Regions from separate parts of the Janthinobacterium sp. YR213 genome, predicted to be linked through region 1. Evidence: predicted binding sites of a transcription regulator. Region 1 holds the regulator's gene; the other holds the start of a gene.
The links. The regulator NrdR, encoded in region 1, represses ribonucleotide reductase genes. The targets are predictions, from matches to a motif close to CACNANATNTNGTG.
Positions count from the first base shown of each region.

Region 2: BLT98_RS18720 (ribonucleoside triphosphate reductase) is a predicted target of NrdR. The motif match lies at 4,923-4,936, and genes of this name have one in related genera.

Region 1 is NZ_FNDA01000006.1:78,453-86,372, reverse strand. It holds gene BLT98_RS24065 (pilus assembly protein) at 1-3,154, opposite strand, end outside; gene BLT98_RS24060 (pilus assembly PilX family protein) at 3,151-3,807, opposite strand; gene BLT98_RS24055 (PilW family protein) at 3,820-4,797, opposite strand; gene pilV (type IV pilus modification protein PilV) at 4,794-5,363, opposite strand; gene nrdR (transcriptional regulator NrdR) at 5,593-6,054, opposite strand; gene glyA (serine hydroxymethyltransferase) at 6,361-7,608, opposite strand; ZMP/ZTP riboswitch at 7,720-7,844, opposite strand.
Region 2 is NZ_FNDA01000004.1:229,931-237,850, forward strand. It holds gene BLT98_RS18705 (Pls/PosA family non-ribosomal peptide synthetase) at 1-2,085, opposite strand, end outside; gene BLT98_RS18710 (anaerobic ribonucleoside-triphosphate reductase activating protein) at 2,234-2,941, opposite strand; gene nrdD (anaerobic ribonucleoside-triphosphate reductase) at 2,931-3,131, opposite strand; gene BLT98_RS18720 (ribonucleoside triphosphate reductase) at 3,128-4,876, opposite strand; gene BLT98_RS18725 (hypothetical protein) at 5,000-5,410, opposite strand; gene BLT98_RS18730 (ubiquinone anaerobic biosynthesis protein UbiU) at 5,576-6,610, shown strand; gene BLT98_RS18735 (ubiquinone anaerobic biosynthesis protein UbiV) at 6,620-7,516, shown strand; gene BLT98_RS18740 (ubiquinone anaerobic biosynthesis accessory factor UbiT) at 7,537-7,920, shown strand, end outside.

The DNA of each region.
Region 1 (7,920 bases):
AGACGAGCTTGCGTCCCGGCCCCTCTTTCCACGGCGGTCCGCCAGCCATGTCGAGGCGCCAGATATTGCCCTGCAAATCGCCCGCATATAGATAAGCCAGCGCGCCGTCGCCGCCCGGCACCACGACGGGCGGACCCAGCGCGTGGGGCATGGCGTCAGCGCCCGCGTTCGCGCCCGCATCAGTGTCATGGCCGCCATCGCCACCACCACCGCTGGCCACAGGCACCTTGAGGCGGAAGTAATTACTTCCCAACACCCAGGGCGTGCCGGGCGCCTTGTCCAGCGCCAGCAGGAAAATGGCGGCGGCCGACACGGGCGCCGTCGTGTCCTTGCCATCATCCACATGGTTGTTATAGCCGCTGGCGACGATGGCAAAATCGCGGTAGGCTGGCGCGCCCTCCTTGCCGCCCATGTTGATGCGGGCAAAGCTGGGCGGCCCGCGCACGTTGCCCATGAGCCTGTCGTCACGGTCCGTAAACTCCCACAGCGCTCCGTCTTGCGCGAAGCGGGCCGGATCCGTGATGTCGAGCGCAAACATGCCTTGCGCCCCGCCGCCCATGCCCGACACCAGTACCGTCTTCCAATGCCCCAGCGCCAGCACTTCCGCCGTGGCCGCCGCGCCATCGAGCAGCGGGCCGGAGCTGTAGTGAGTGCTCGCAGCGGCTGGCGCAAGGTGCAGCAGCGCCTGCGGCAGATAGGCAAACAATTCGCTGCCCGTGCGCGCATCGTAGGCATGCAGCAAACCGTCGCTGGCGCCCAGGTACAGCATTTTGCGCCGCTGCAGCAGCGCCTGGCGGTGCAAGCCATAGCCTGCCCCCTGCATGCCCAGCCCCGGCGCGCCCACGTACAGCAAATTGCCATGCGGCGCGGCGCCCAGGCTGCCTGAGCGGCGGCGCAGGAAGCCGCCCGGCTGGCCCACCTCATGCGTGCGCTGGCCCAGCAGATACGCCAGGCGCGCTTCCCCTCGTCCATCGCCACCGTCGAATGCGCCGCGCTGCTCCGTATCGAGCCGCTTCCAGGCCAGCGGCATCAGGGTGCCCTTGGCGTCGAGCGTGTAGACGGGACGCAAAACCGCCGGCGTTCCATCTGGCGCGACCTGCTCCTGCAAGCCCGTGCGCCACCATGGCTTGCCGGGAAGCAGTGCGCCATCGCCCCCTAGGGCAAATGCGGTGCGCGACAAGGTCATGCTGCCATCGGCCAGGCGCATCTGCGTCTGGAACCAGTATGCCTCTTCCGTGCCGCTGGCCAGCGCCATCAGGGCCGGCCCGGCGAGCGTCGCCGGCAAGCTGCCCTTGTCGGCGGCCGCAAAGGCTGCGCGCAGTCCCCCGATCAGGGCGGCCGGATCGCTGCCGGGCAGGTAGTGGGCGGGCCAGCGGCCGTCCAGGCTCCACTCGTTCAGCGCGCTGCCAGCCGCGCTCTTGAAGGGGTTGGCATCGCCATTGGCATCGAGAAAACCGCCATACTTGGCCGCCAATAACAAGGGCGTAGCGGCGGGAGTGGCGGCCGATTCGCCGGCCGGGTCGCCCTGGCGCAAGTCGCCCGCATAGTGCTCGACCTTCGCCATGCCGTCGCTCTTGCCGCCAGGACGCAGTGCCTGCACATGCGACCAGTAGGCCAGTCCTGCCGCATGGTAGCTGGCGCCGCCCGCCCCCTCGGCCAGCAATTCCAGTGCCGCCAGTTCGGGCCGTGGCGCGGGATTGCCTTGCGCGCCACCGCTTTCCAGGCTGCCCACCGCATGCGTCCAGGCCATCGCATCGAACGGTGGCGGCGCAAAACTGTCCGGCGCGCGGGCGCGGTCGCCGTTTGATGCGGGAGTCGCCGGAACGTTGCCGGGCACGTAGCGGTCGCCCGCCATGCCCGCATCGCCGAAACTGACGACGATGTGACGCTGGCAACTGGCCGTTTGCGGGTCGCTCCATTGCGTCACGACCGGCAAGCCGTCGTCGATGGCAGGCGGTGCCGTAGCGGGTGGCACGACGGCGCTCGCTTGCCGCCCCTGCAGATAGCGCAGCGATTCGTACAGCAATTCAGCCAGCGGCGCCGCGCTGGCGTACGCGCCGGGATGCCCGGCGTTGCCGCGGCCTAGGCCATTGATGTAAGCGGTCACCCCGCCGCCAGGGCTCGCGCCTTGGGCCCCAGCTTGAGCCGCATAGACGCCAGTGGCGGGATGCCACTCGGCGCCAGCATTGTCTTGCGGCATAAAGTCGGGCGCCATCCAGCGCCGCTGTCCCACGTGGGCCAGCGGCGCGCGCAGCACGCCGCCATACACGGCGCCAGCGCTTGCAGGCAGGCCATTCAAATGGCCAAACACGCCCACGCGCACCCTGCCGCCATGGCGCTGCACGGCGCCCACCGGCTTGTAGTTCTTGCCATACGCCAGGCACAAGTCGTCGCGCAGCGGCCCCTCATCAGCGTCGCACACGCGCACGCGCGCGAGGAACACGCCGTGCGTGGCGGCGGCCCCAGGCGCGTCGCAATTGCCGCCCGGAGGCAAACTGGCGTCGCCGAACAACAGGCGATTACGGCAAGAAACGATGGCCAGTTGCGCCAACGCAAACGGTGTCGCCGCCGCCACGCCAGTCTGCAAGACCTTGCGCGGGAAAAAAACGGGGTGGGCAAAAAAGTCGATGGGGCTGTCGGCATTGGGCAAATAGGCGCGCTGCAGCACCGTCTTGCGCACCTCGTCGATGACGCGGTCGCCGCCCGTCAGCGCATAGCGCACGATGTCGAGCATGCTGGCACTGGCCCAGTTGAGAAAGTTGCCGCTGAAACTGTCTCCGCCGCAGCCGTGCAGCGCATCGGCCGGTTTCAGCACGGAGAAGTAAGCGGTCGCTACGCGCAAGTCCGGCAGCATGACGCCGTCCTTGCTGCGATACGGATAGCTGTAGCACATGCGGGCATGGAAATAACCTTGGTACTCGCGCTGCGGCGCATAGTCGCCGCCATATGCGGCAGCGGCGGCCGCGTGCGTAAGGGACAGGTTGAGCAGCAGATTCGGCGGCACCCTGGCGCCGTGCAAGCCCGCGTCGGCCCGCGCCAAGGTCACTGGGGGAGCGGCGGCAAGGACACTACTGCAAATCAGGCCAGCCACCAGCAGCCCGGCCCAGCCGGAGCAGCGCAGCGCGGACGAGAAAGCGGACGGCAAAGTCCTCATGGCCCCGCTCCAGCCGCCTGCTTGCGGTAATAGCTTTGCAGCACGACTTGCGTGCTTTCCTGCGCGCCAAAACCGATGGCCGTGATGCGGTACACATAGCTTTCCGTGGCCAGGCCGCCTGCCACTGCCGTGGCCTGCGCGCCGGGCGGATGAAACGGCAGCAATTCGATGAGGTAGCGGGGCCGGCGCGATGGCAGGAAACCCTGCCCCGTCTGCATGGCGGCGCCCGTAAACTGGCCGTACGGCACGGTGCGGCTGCCCCCTTCGTCACCACCCAGGTCAGTGCTCAGCCAGAGTGCCTGCGCACCCGGGGCTGCCGGCAGGCACAGGCCCAGTGTCCCCCCTTCGCCGCAGCCGTCCGCAAACCCTGCCGCACTGCCTGGCGCGAAGAGGCTGCTGCGCCCCGGTGCGCCGGGCAAGCCTTCGATATCGTTCTGCGCATCCACCAATGCCTCCTCCGCCGCCTGAAACGCGATCTGCCTGTCACGCTCGCCCCGTGCCGCCTTCTCGCCCTGCAAGGCCATCTGCGCCGCCGATATGCCCAGCAACAAGATGATCACCAGCAAGCACAGCACATACACGAGGGTGGCGCCGCCACGGCGCCCACGAAGTGCACGACAAGGTACGCAACAGCGGACGCCCACGCCAGCCATCGCGCCGCCCGCCTAGGCCGGCCCGTTGCGCAGCATGATGCTCGTCTGCGCCAGTTGCCGCAGCCGGGAGCGCGTTGCGGCGGGCAAGGACGCGCGCGCGATGCGCACGCCCGTGTCCCCGGCGCCGTGCGCCTCGGCATACGCCTTGCCGAACAGATCGAACTGCGCCGGCCCCAGTTCCGCCATCTTGTCCGCCTGGCCCGCCTCGCCATGCAATAGCAGCGCCACGCGCACGCTGGCCACGCGCTTCCAGTGCGTGCGCCGGTGAAAATCGCGCTGGCGCGCGGCCGCGTCCGCGCCAACCAGCACCAGCGCCGCATCGTAGGCGTCGAGCGCGCTGGCGTTGACATAGCGGTTCGCCACGCCGTCGGCCGGCGTATCCGTGTCGAGGCCATACAGCACCTGGAAAGCGTCGACGCCGCGGATGATGGCATCCGCGCCCCAGCCGTTCGCGCCACGGTATTTGCAGCGCAATTCCCCCTCGCCATCGGCACCCTGCGCTACATAGAAAATGCTCCAGCCCCGCTGCGCCTCCGTTTGCGCGGCGCCCACGCCAAAACCCGCGCAATTGAGCACGGAACCGTCGCCGCCCTCTTCCTTGCCGGTGCCGTAATAGCGCAAGGCCAGCACATCGCTGCCATGCAGGGCGCCGGGCAGCGCGCCGCTGATGCCTTCGCTGCTCTTGCCCAGGCTGCGCGCGTCGAGCCCGGCCACATTGGCGCTGTCGTCATCGGCATGGTCGACGGGCGCGGCGCTGCTATCCCAGTTCACGTACGCCGTCTGGCGCACGGCGCGGGCGATGGTATCGAGCGCATAGCGGCCGTTGTCATCCAGCCGCGCGCTGGAGGACTGGTCGCCATAACTGCCGCTGGCGGCCAGCAACACGCTACTGGCCGCCAACATCAGCAACGCGCCGAGCGACAGGGCCACCAGCAATTCGACCAGGCTCATGCCGCGCTGCCGGCGCCACGCGATATGCACGCGCTTCATGCGCCGCCTCCGCCCAGCTGGAATGCCAGCCTGGGCAGCGACTCGCCTGCCGCATTCTCCGCGGACGAGCCATCGGACAGGCGGGCGCGCCAGCCCAGCTTGATGACGATGGGCGCCCCCTTGCCGCCGCTGCAAGCCCAGTGCAAACCCTGGGCGGCAGCGTCCCACGCGGCGAGGTCGCGGCAAATGTGCAGACGCGCGCCGGGCAAGGCCGCATGCAGCCATTGCTTCCATTCGGCGATATCGAATTGCGCCAGTTCAGCCGCACCGCAGGCGGCGGCACCGAAGCAGTCCGGCGCACCGCCGCCAGCGTCGGCGCCGTCCGCCGCCGCATAGGCCACGTTCAGGTAGGGATTGCCCGCATCGGGTCCATTCATGAGCACGCTGTTTGCGCGCATGCGCTCGGCCATGCCGGCGGCCAGTTGCACGCCCGCCGACAACAACGCCGACTCATGGCGCGCGCGCAGGGAATTCAGTTGCAGGATACTGGCACCGAGCAGGCCCAGTGCCAACAGCAGCAGCGACACGAGCACCTCGACGAGGCTGCTGCCACCCGCAGGAAACATAGTGCGACCGCCATTGCGCATGCGCTACTCCCTTCCGCAGAAAGAGTCGCAAGAACAGGCGGCCCAGCTACAAGATAGGCGCGCGCAAAAAACCGGATCTGCGCTAGCGCAAACAGGACGGCGATAAGGTGAGAAGAACAGCGTTGAATTGATCAGGCCGCTTGCCAGGCGAACGCTGGCGTGGTGAAAACGGGGCGCATGAGTAGCCCCGTTGTCGGCGAAGTGAACGTCAGGGCTTGCGTGCCTGTCCCACTTCGGCAATCGCATCCTGGAACTCGGCCAGGTCTTCGAAGTTCTTGTAGACGGAGGCGAAGCGGATGTAGGCGATCTTGTCCAGGCGCTTCAATTCTTGCATGACGAGTTCGCCGATATAGCCGGAATCGACTTCGCGCAAGCCGCTGGTCAACAGTTTTTCCTGGATGGACGCGATGGCCGTATCCACGGAGGCGGCCGCGACGGGACGCTTGCGCAAGGCCAGCATCAAACTGCCGCGCAACTTATCCGCAGCGAACTCCGTCCGGCTGCCATTCTTTTTGACGACGGCCGGCATGATAAGTTCAATGCGCTCGTACGTGGTAAAACGCTTGTCGCATTTGCCGCAACGGCGGCGGCGCCGAATGGCATCCCCTTCCTCCGATACGCGCGTATCGAGAACCTGGGTGTCGCCGTGCTGGCAAAATGGACATTTCATGGGCTGGCTACAACTTTATAGTAATAATTACGGGAAATCGCCGCCCTTGTACAAAGGGCGCCCGAATCACTCCGGGCGCCCTTGGGCACGACTGGAATGTGTCATACAGAATCTTACTCCGTATGACACATTCTGGACAAATAATTAGCGACTATTCCGGTAAGGAGCGTCTGCAGCAGATTGCTCATCGGTCGCGCGGACAAGGCGCGAGGAGGACGCATGACTAGCCATGCTACGACGAGCAACGCAGTACCCGCTTCCGAGGGGCTGTCTGCTGTAGATGTATTCCTTCACCGGAACAGGCTCTTAAGCTGCGTATACCGGGTGCGCGTCGGCCAGCACTTTCACGGCCGCTTTCACGCGCTCGATGGTGGCGGCGTCATGCGGATTGTCCAGCACGTCGGCGATCAAGTTGCCCACTTCTTCCGCTTGCGCTTCCTTGAAACCGCGCGTCGTCATCGCCGGGCTGCCCAGGCGGATGCCCGAGGTGACGAATGGCTTTTGCGGGTCGTTCGGGATGCCGTTCTTGTTGCAGGTGATGTGCGCGGAACCGAGGATGGCTTCGGCTTCCTTGCCCGTCAGGTTCTTGGCGCGCAGGTCGACCAGCATGACGTGCGATTCGGTGCCGCCGGACACGATGCGCAGGCCGCGCTTGATCAGGGTTTTCGCCAGCACGTCGGCGTTCTTGATCACTTGCTTCTGGTATTCGACGAATTCAGGGCTCAGCGCTTCCTTGAAGGCGACGGCCTTGCCGGCGATCACGTGCATCAGCGGGCCGCCCTGGATACCAGGGAAGATGGCCGAGTTGATGGCTTTTTCGTGTTCGGCCTTCATCAGGATGATGCCGCCGCGCGGGCCGCGCAGGGATTTGTGCGTGGTCGAGGTGACGAAGTCGGCGAACGGCACCGGGTTCGGGTACAGGCCGGCGGCGATCAGGCCGGCGTAGTGGGCCATGTCGACCATGAAATACGCGCCAACTTCCTTGGCGATCTTGCTGAAGCGTTCGAAGTCGATCTTTTTCGAGAACGCCGACGCGCCAGCGATGATCAGTTTCGGCTTGCGTTCGCGGGCCAGGCGCTCCATTGCCTCGTAGTCGATGTCTTCTTCCGCCGTCAAGCCGTAGGAGACGACGTCAAACCATTTGCCGGACATGTTCAGCGGCATGCCGTGGGTCAGGTGGCCGCCTTCGGCCAGCGACATACCCATGATCAGGTCGCCTGGTTTCAGCATGGCGAAGAACACGCCCTGGTTCGCCTGCGAGCCGGAATTCGGCTGCACGTTCGCGCATTCGGCGCCGAACAGCTGTTTCACGCGGTCGATGGCCAGTTGCTCGGCCACGTCGACGTATTCGCAGCCACCGTAGTAGCGCTTGCCTGGGTAGCCTTCGGCATATTTATTCGTCAGCTGCGAGCCTTGCGCTTCCATTACGGCTGGCGACGTGTAGTTCTCCGACGCGATCAGTTCGATGTGGTCGTGCTGGCGCGTATTCTCTTTTTGGATGACGGCGAACAATTCAGGATCGACGTTGGCGAGGTTGTGATCTTTTGCAAACATGTAAAAACTCCAAGTATGAGGGTGCTTGTACTGGCAGGTTGGATCGAATGAGGGGAGCCGGCGTTAAGTGAATAACAACATTGGACAGGCAGCCTCTTCGTGCTTTTCCATAGTGGCTACCCAGGCGAACGGCTGATGAAAAATCTCACGTTTCCCGGTGGATGCCCACCTTTCGCCGGTTTGCCGATCGCCATTCATGGAGATCGCCCGACTTTTCGCCAGTCACGTGAGACGTAATGGAAGCCAAATTGTAAGTTAAGTGCCCAAATTGAGCAAGGAATGCAACCGTGCGGCTATAATCGCCGCGCGCCA
Region 2 (7,920 bases), on a different contig from region 1:
GGTCGCCAGCAGGAACACGCCGATCGAGGCGGCGATGGCGCGCGGCACGGTATCTCCCGTGTCGCCCGTGAAGAAGTGGTAGGTGAAGAAGGGCGCCATCCACTGCGCCATGCGCAGGGTGACAAGGCCAGGCACGGCTGCCGCCTGCGCGGCGCCGCAGATCCAGCGCTTCAGGGTGGACGGCGGCGTCCATTCCGCCTCCGGCGTGGCCAGCGCGGGCGCCTCGCTCAAGACGGCGGCGATCTTGCCGATCTGCCGGTTCTGGTAAATGTCGCGCACCGTCATGTGAGCGTAGGCCGGATCCGCGCGCAGGGCGGAGGCCAGGCGCGCGGCCAGGAAGGAGTGGCCACCGAGGTCGCTGAAAAAGTCCAGCTGGCGCAAGATCGCCTGGCCCGGGAACAGCTTGGCCAGAGCCGCGAACAGGGCCGCTTCGGCCGGCGTTTCCGGCACGTCCGATTCGCCTGCCTCGCCTGCCGGCGGCGCGGCCAATGGCATGGCCTTCAAGGCCTTCCTGTCGATTTTTCCCGAGGTCAGGCGCGGCATCAGCGGCAGCAATTCAAAACGGCCCGGCACCATGTAGGGCGGCAAATGCAGGTTCAGGGCGGCGCGCAGGGTCTTTGCCGCCAGGGCGTCCTCGGGCGCCTCCTCGCTGCCGACGATGTAGGCCACCAGGTGGTCGATGCCGTCATCCTTGCGCAGCAACACGGCTACCGTACCCACGCCCGGCTGCTGCGCCAGCACGGCCTCGATCTCGCCCAGCTCCACGCGGAAGCCGCGAATTTTCACCTGGTCGTCGGCGCGGCCCAGGCACAGCACCTGGCCGTCGGCATCGATGCGGGCCAGGTCGCCCGTGCGGTACAGGCGCGCGTCATCCTCGCTGGCCGCCCATGGATTGGGCAGGAATTTTTCCACCGTCAGGTCGGGCCGGCCCAGGTAGCCGTCGGCCAGGCCGGGGCCGATGATGCACAGCTCACCCGTCTCGCCGCGCGGCAGCAGGGCCAGGGGACGGTTTTCTCCCGGCTCGGCCACCTGCAGCACCAGCAAGCCGTAGTTGGGCAGCGGTGTGCCGATGGTCACCGGTTCGCCGGGCCGCAACCGCGCCAGGCTGCACGAGACGGTCGCCTCCGTGGGGCCATAGGTGTTGAACATGGCGCGGCCCGGGCGCGACCAGCGCTCGACCAGGGACTCGGGGCACATCTCGCCGCCCAGGTTGATCAGGCGCAGGCTCGGCACTTCCTCGGCGAACAGGGCCAGCAAGGTCGGCACGGCGTGCAGTACGGTGACCTTGTTTTCGGCCAGCGCGCGCGGCAAGGCTTCCGGGTCGCCCGAGATATCCTTGGGCCCCAGCCACAGGGTGGCGCCCACCAGGTAGGCGATCCAGATTTCCTCGAACGACATGTCGAAGGCGACGGAAAAGCCCTGGTAGACGGTGTCGTCTTGCGTCACTTCCAGCACGGCGTTTTCGCTGCGCAGGAAGTGGCAGATGCTGCGTTGATTGATCAGGATGCCCTTCGGTTTGCCCGTGGAGCCGGAGGTGTAGATCACATAGGCCGGGTGTTCCGGCAGCACGGCGCCGCGCGGGGGCAGCACTTCGCCCGGCGTGGCGGGGGCCAGCAGGCTTTCCGCCGTCCACACGGGACGCTTGACGCCGGCGTCCAGCAGGCGTGGAGCGAATTGTGCGCAGCTGACGACGCCGGCACCGCTGGCGTCATCGAGGCACACCTGCAGGCGCTCGACGGGCGTGTCTTCATCGACGGGCAGCCAGGCGGCGCCCGCCTTGGCGATGGCTGCCTGCATCAGCAGCAGATGGGCGCCGCGCGGCAGCCACAGGCCCACGATGTCGCCGGGCTTGACGCCGGCCGCCACCAGGCGCGACGCGGCCAGGCCCGCCTGCGCATCGAGTTCCGCATACGTGATGCGGCGTTCGCCGTCGATCAGGGCGGTCTGTTGCGGGCAGCGGCGGGCCGTCGCTTCCAGCAGGTCGGCCAGCACTTCCTCGCGCAGCAGATCCGGTCGCGGCGGGCCGTACAGGATGTCGGCGTGGGTGGAGGGAGTGCCTGGGCTGACTGCGGTGAAATCGTTCATGGATGACGCTTATCTGTAATGCGGAGTGAAGAATCTGATGGGCTGCGCATGGCGCGCGGCACAGTTGATACATTACAGCACGCAAGACATTTCAGCGTTGCAGAACGGGGAATTTTGTAGAGCTTTCAGCAATTATGTGGCGGCAGGATCAACCGCCATGATTACGGAATGTAAATCGCGGAAACATGGCGCCGATTTGTGCCAAAGTAGGCGCCGCCGGATAGCCGTGCAGGGGGCGGCCGGACAGCGCCGCGTCCGCGCATCCTTCGGCGCGGAATTGCTGCAGCACGTAGTTGTCGACGCCTTTCGCGGCCAGGGTGGTGGCCAGGGACAGCAACTGTTCGTCCGGCAGCAGGTCCGGGTGGGTGGTGGTGCGGCATTCGTAGGCGACGCCGCTGGCCAGGATGGCGTCCAGGCAGGCGCGCGCCGGGTCGCCGCTGCCGGCCACGCGGGTCACATGACGATAGTCGGCAAACGGCGCCTTGATGTCGAAGCCGACCCAGTCGACCAGGGGCAGCACTTCCTGCAGGCGCTGCGGATAGATGCAGGCCGTGTGCAGGCCGATGCCGAACCCCAGTTCCCTGACGTCCTGCATGGCCCGCCCCAGCGCCGGGTCCATGCACGCTTCGCCGCCGCTGAAGACGACGGCGTCGACCAGGCCTGCGCGGCGGCGCAGCCAGGTCAACACGTCGTGCCAGGGCATGGCGCCTTCCGGCGTGCGCGCCTGCAGGTGAGGATTGTGGCAATAGCCGCAACGCCAGGGGCAGCCCTGCACGAACACTACGGCCGCCAGCTTGCCAGGGTAGTCGGTGGCGGAAAAGGGCGTCAGGCCGCCCACTTTCAGTTCAAGCGCCATGGCAGGCGGGCTGGCCAACCCGGGCGCTCGCTTCCGTAAAGTACTGGCGCTCGTGGAATTCGCCCTGCTTGCCGATGTTGAACGAGGCGACGGGGCGGTGATAGCCCATCACGCGGGTCCAGATTTCGCAGCGCTGGCGTTCGGTGTCGAGCAGGGTGATGGCGGGAGTGAAGTCGGGACGTGCGTTCATGGCGTTTCCTTGAGTGGGTGAGCGAGATCGGACTGCTTGCGCGCGATCAGTTCTGCGTCGCAGGTGGGGCAGAATTCATGTTTGCCGGCCAGGTAGCCGTGGCGCGGGCAGATGGAAAACGTGGGCGTGACCGTGATGTAGGGCAGCGAGAAGCGGCTCAAGGCGCGTTTCACCAGCTCGCGGCAGGCATTCGCGTCCGATAGCGCTTCCGTCATGTACAGGTGCAGTACCGTGCCGCCCGTGTACTTGCGCTGCAGCGCGTCCTGCAATTCCAGCGCCTCGAACGGGTCGTCCGTATGGCCGACGGGCAGCTGCGACGAATTCGTGTAGTACGGGTTGTCGACCGTGCCCGCCTGCAGGATGGCGGGGAAGCGCTTGCGGTCTTCGCGGGCGAAGCGGTAGGTCGTGCCTTCGGCCGGCGTCGCTTCCAGGTTGTACATATGGCCCGTCTCTTCCTGGAATTGCACCATGCGGGCGCGCACGTGGTCGAGCAGGCGCACGGCCAGCGCATGGCCCTCGGGACTCGTGATGTCATGGGCGTCGCCGCTGAAATTGCGGATCATTTCGTTGATGCCGTTCACGCCCAGGGTGGAGAAGTGGTTGCGCAGGGTGCCAAGGTAGCGCTTCGTGTACGGGAACAGGCCTTGCTGCATCAGTTCCTCGATGGTGCGGCGCTTGATTTCCAGGCTCGTCTTGCCCAGTTCCAGCAGGCGGTCCAGGTCCGCCATCAGGGCTGGCTCGTCGCCGCGCCATCGGTGGCCCAGGCGCGCGCAGTTGATCGTCACCACGCCCAGGGAACCCGTCTGCTCGGCGGAACCGAACAGGCCGTTGCCCCGTTTCAGCAGTTCGCGCAAGTCCAGCTGCAGGCGGCAGCACATGGAGCGGATCATGTTCGGCTTGAGTTCCGAATTGATGAAGTTCTGGAAGTAGGGCAGGCCGTAGCGGGCCGTCATCTCGAACAGGCGTTCCGCGTTTTCGCTATGCCAGTCGAAATCCTCGGTGATGTTATAGGTGGGGATGGGGAAGGTGAAGACTCTGCCCTTGGCATCGCCCGCCATCATGATCTCGATGTAGGCGCGGTTGATCATGTCCATCTCCACCTGCAGCTCGCCATAGCTGAATTCCATCTCCTGGCCGGCGATGACGGGAATCTGCTCGCGCAGGTCGTCCGGGCAGACCCAGTCGAAGGTGAGGTTGGTAAACGGCGTCTGCGTGCCCCAGCGCGATGGCACGTTGAGGTTGAAGATCAGCTCCTGCATGTACTGGCGCACGTCTTCGTAGCGCAGGCTGTCCTTGCGGATGTAGGGCGCCATGTAGGTGTCGAAGGAGCTGAACGCCTGCGCGCCGGCCCACTCGTTTTGCAGGGTGCCGAGAAAATTGACGATCTGGCCGATGGCGCTCGACATGTGCTTGGGCGGACCTGATTCGATCTTGCCCGGCACGCCATTCAAGCCTTCGTGCAGCAGGGTGCGCAGCGACCAGCCGGCGCAATAGCCGGCCAGCATGTCGAGGTCGTGGATGTGCAGCGCCGCTTCGCGGTGCGCCGCGCCCACTTCCGGCGGATACACCTGGTCCAGCCAGTAGTTGGCGATGACCTTGCCCGACACGTTGAGTATCAGGCCGCCCAGCGAGTAGCCCTGGTTGGCGTTGGCGTTGACGCGCCAGTCGCGCCGCTCCAGGTATTCATTGATGGACGCGGCGACATCGACCTGGCCGCGTGTGGGGGAAACTGCATTTGTCGTCATGAAACCTCCAATAAACACAACATGCGGTGTTTTTATGGAGGTTAATCACTAAATATAGTGGCGTCAAAGGGCGCGTGCAGTTGCGTGACGAATCCTTGATGCAGGTGAAAAAAGCGCCCCCGTTTACTTTTTCGCGCGGCCCTGGCGCAGGATGAAGCAGCTCAGGCCAAAGTACGCGGCGGCGCAGACGGCGATGCTGATGGCGGAGGCTGGCAGCACGTGCGCCCAGATTTCCAGCGGCGAGAAGGTGCTCCAGCTGGCGACGCGGATATCGAAGGTGACGTAGTTCGCCAGCAGCCAGTAGACGGCCAGCAGGCCCGTGCTGATGGCGGTCTGGCGCGGCACCGGCATGGCGCGGCGCGCGAAGACGGCTTGCAGGAACATCAGCAGCACGCCCGGATACGCGCCCAGTATCTCGGGCGACAGGATGGAGAGCTTTTCTTCGACATAGCCGTCGGCGGGCGCGGCCCACTGCACTTGCAGCACGGTGAGGAACAGGGTGAGCAGGAAGATCAGCAGCGGTTTGCGGGGCATGGCGGGCAATCGAAGAGGGAGAAAAGTGGGGCATTTTACAGCCAGGTCAAGCAAGTTGAACGCGCGCCAGCCATGCATGCATTCCTTCACCTGCGTCAAGGACTGGCCAGCATGGGCGGGGCTATAGTCTGCACCCTGAGCCGATACAGGACTGTGAATATCATGATGCTTGAATCAACCACCGCCACCCGCGTGGCCGGACCGCTGGAACTGGTCTGCCCCGCCGGCAGCCTGCCCGCCTTGAAAGCAGCCGTCGACAATGGCGCCGACACCGTTTACCTGGGCTTTCGCGACGCCACCAATGCGCGCAATTTCGCCGGCCTCAATTTCGACGAGAAGGCCATCACCGAGGGCGTGCGCTACGCCCACCAATATGGGCGCAAGGTGCTGCTGGCGCTGAATACCTATCCGCAGCCGCACAACTGGGCCGTGTGGCGCAGCGCCATCGACCGCGCCGCGCAGGCCGGCATCGACGCCATGATCGTGGCCGATCCGGGCCTGATGGCCTATGCGAGCGAGCATCACCCGCAGCTGCGCCTGCACCTTTCCGTGCAGGGCTCGGCCACCAACTACGAGGCCATCAATTTTTACCATGAGCACTTCGGCATCGCCCGCGCCGTGCTGCCGCGCGTTCTGTCGATGGCGCAGGTGGAGCAACTGATCGCCAAGACGGAAGTCGAGATCGAGGTCTTCGGCTTCGGCTCCCTGTGCGTGATGGTCGAAGGGCGTTGCGCGCTGTCGTCGTATGCGACGGGCGAGGCGCCGAATACCCATGGCGTGTGCTCGCCGGCGAAATCCGTGCGTTGGCTGGAAACGCCGAACGGCCTCGAATCGCGCCTGAACGGCGTGCTGATCGACCGCTATGCGCCCGGCGAAAACGCCAGCTATCCCACCCTGTGCAAGGGCCGTTTCGAAGTCAATGACGAAGAGTATTACGCCATCGAGGAGCCGGCCAGCCTGAATACCCTGGCGCTGCTGCCGCAACTGATCGCCATGGGCGTGCGGGCCGTGAAGATCGAAGGACGCCAGCGCAGCCCTGCCTACGTGGCGCAGGTGACGCGCGTGTGGCGCGAGGCGATCGACGCCTGCCGCGAAGGCAATGCGCGCTACGCCGTCAAGCCGGGCTGGATGGCGGCCATGGACAAGCTGGCCGAAGGCCAGCAGCACACATTAGGTGCTTACCATAGATCTTGGAAATAGAGGATGAACATGCTGAAGCTTTCACTGGGCCCCTTGCTGTACTACTGGCCGCGTGCCACCGTCTTCGAGTTTTACCAGCAGATCGCCGGCACCGCCGTCGATATCGTGTACCTGGGCGAAACCGTCTGCTCGCGCCGGCATGAGGTGCGCCTGGCCGACTGGCTCGATATCGCCGACATGCTGGCCGCCGCCGGCAAGGAAGTGGTGCTGTCGACGCAGGCGCTGATCGAGGCGGGCGCCGAACTGGCGACCCTGCGCCGCATCACGGGCAATGGTCGCTACGGCGTCGAGGCCAACGACATGGGCGCCGTGCACTGCATGGAAAAGGGTACGTCCTTCGTCGCCGGTCCCCATTTGAACCTGTTCAATGGCCCCAGCCTGCAACTGCTGGCGCGCCTGGGCGCGCGGCGCTGGGTGATGCCGCTGGAAATGGGGCAGACGGCGCTGGCCGAGATGCAGCGCCAGAAGCCGGAAGGGCTGGAGACGGAAGTATTCGCCTATGGCCGCATGCCGCTGGCGTTTTCCGCGCGCTGCTTCACGGCGCGCAACCGCAACCTGCCGAAGGACGATTGCGGCTACAGCTGCCTGGAAGAGCCGGACGGCCTGCTGCTGCGCACGCGCGACGAAGTGCCATTCCTGGTACTGAATGGCACGCAGACGCAGTCGGCGCTGGTCTACAACCTGGTGCGAGAACTCGACGCCATGCGCGACATGGGCGTGGCGGTGGCGCGCATCAGCCCGCAAGCCATGCATACGGAACAAGTCATCGCCATCTTCGACCGCGCCCGCCGTGGCCAGGTCAGCGGCATCGGCGCCCAGGCCCAGCTGGCGGCCTGCCAGCCGGCCGGCGCCTGCGACGGCTACTGGCACGGCCAGCCCGGCATGGAACAGCACGCCGCACATTGAACGCATCGAAAGGAAGCACCATGCAAGATCAACTGGAAAGATTGCCGATCCCGGCCAAGCCTCCCATGAGCAAGCCCGGCGTGTCGTACCGCTTGCCGGAACCGCTGGCCGAATTGCTGTCCAAGCTGCCCCCGTATCCCGCCTCCTGGCTGTTCGTGCAAGGCTTGAACCGCCTGCTGGCGCCGCAATTGCCCGACGACGTGCGGCGCAGCCTGGAAGGGCGCAGCCTGCGTTTGCGGCTGCTGGACGCGGGCATCGCCTTCGATTTCGAGTGGCAGGGCACGGTGTTCGTGGCCGAGCGCTATGTCGACGTGCCGGACCTGTGCATCGCGGCCAGCGTGCATGATTTGATGCTGCTGGCGCGGCGCCACGAAGATCCGGACACCTTGTTCTTCAGCCGTCGT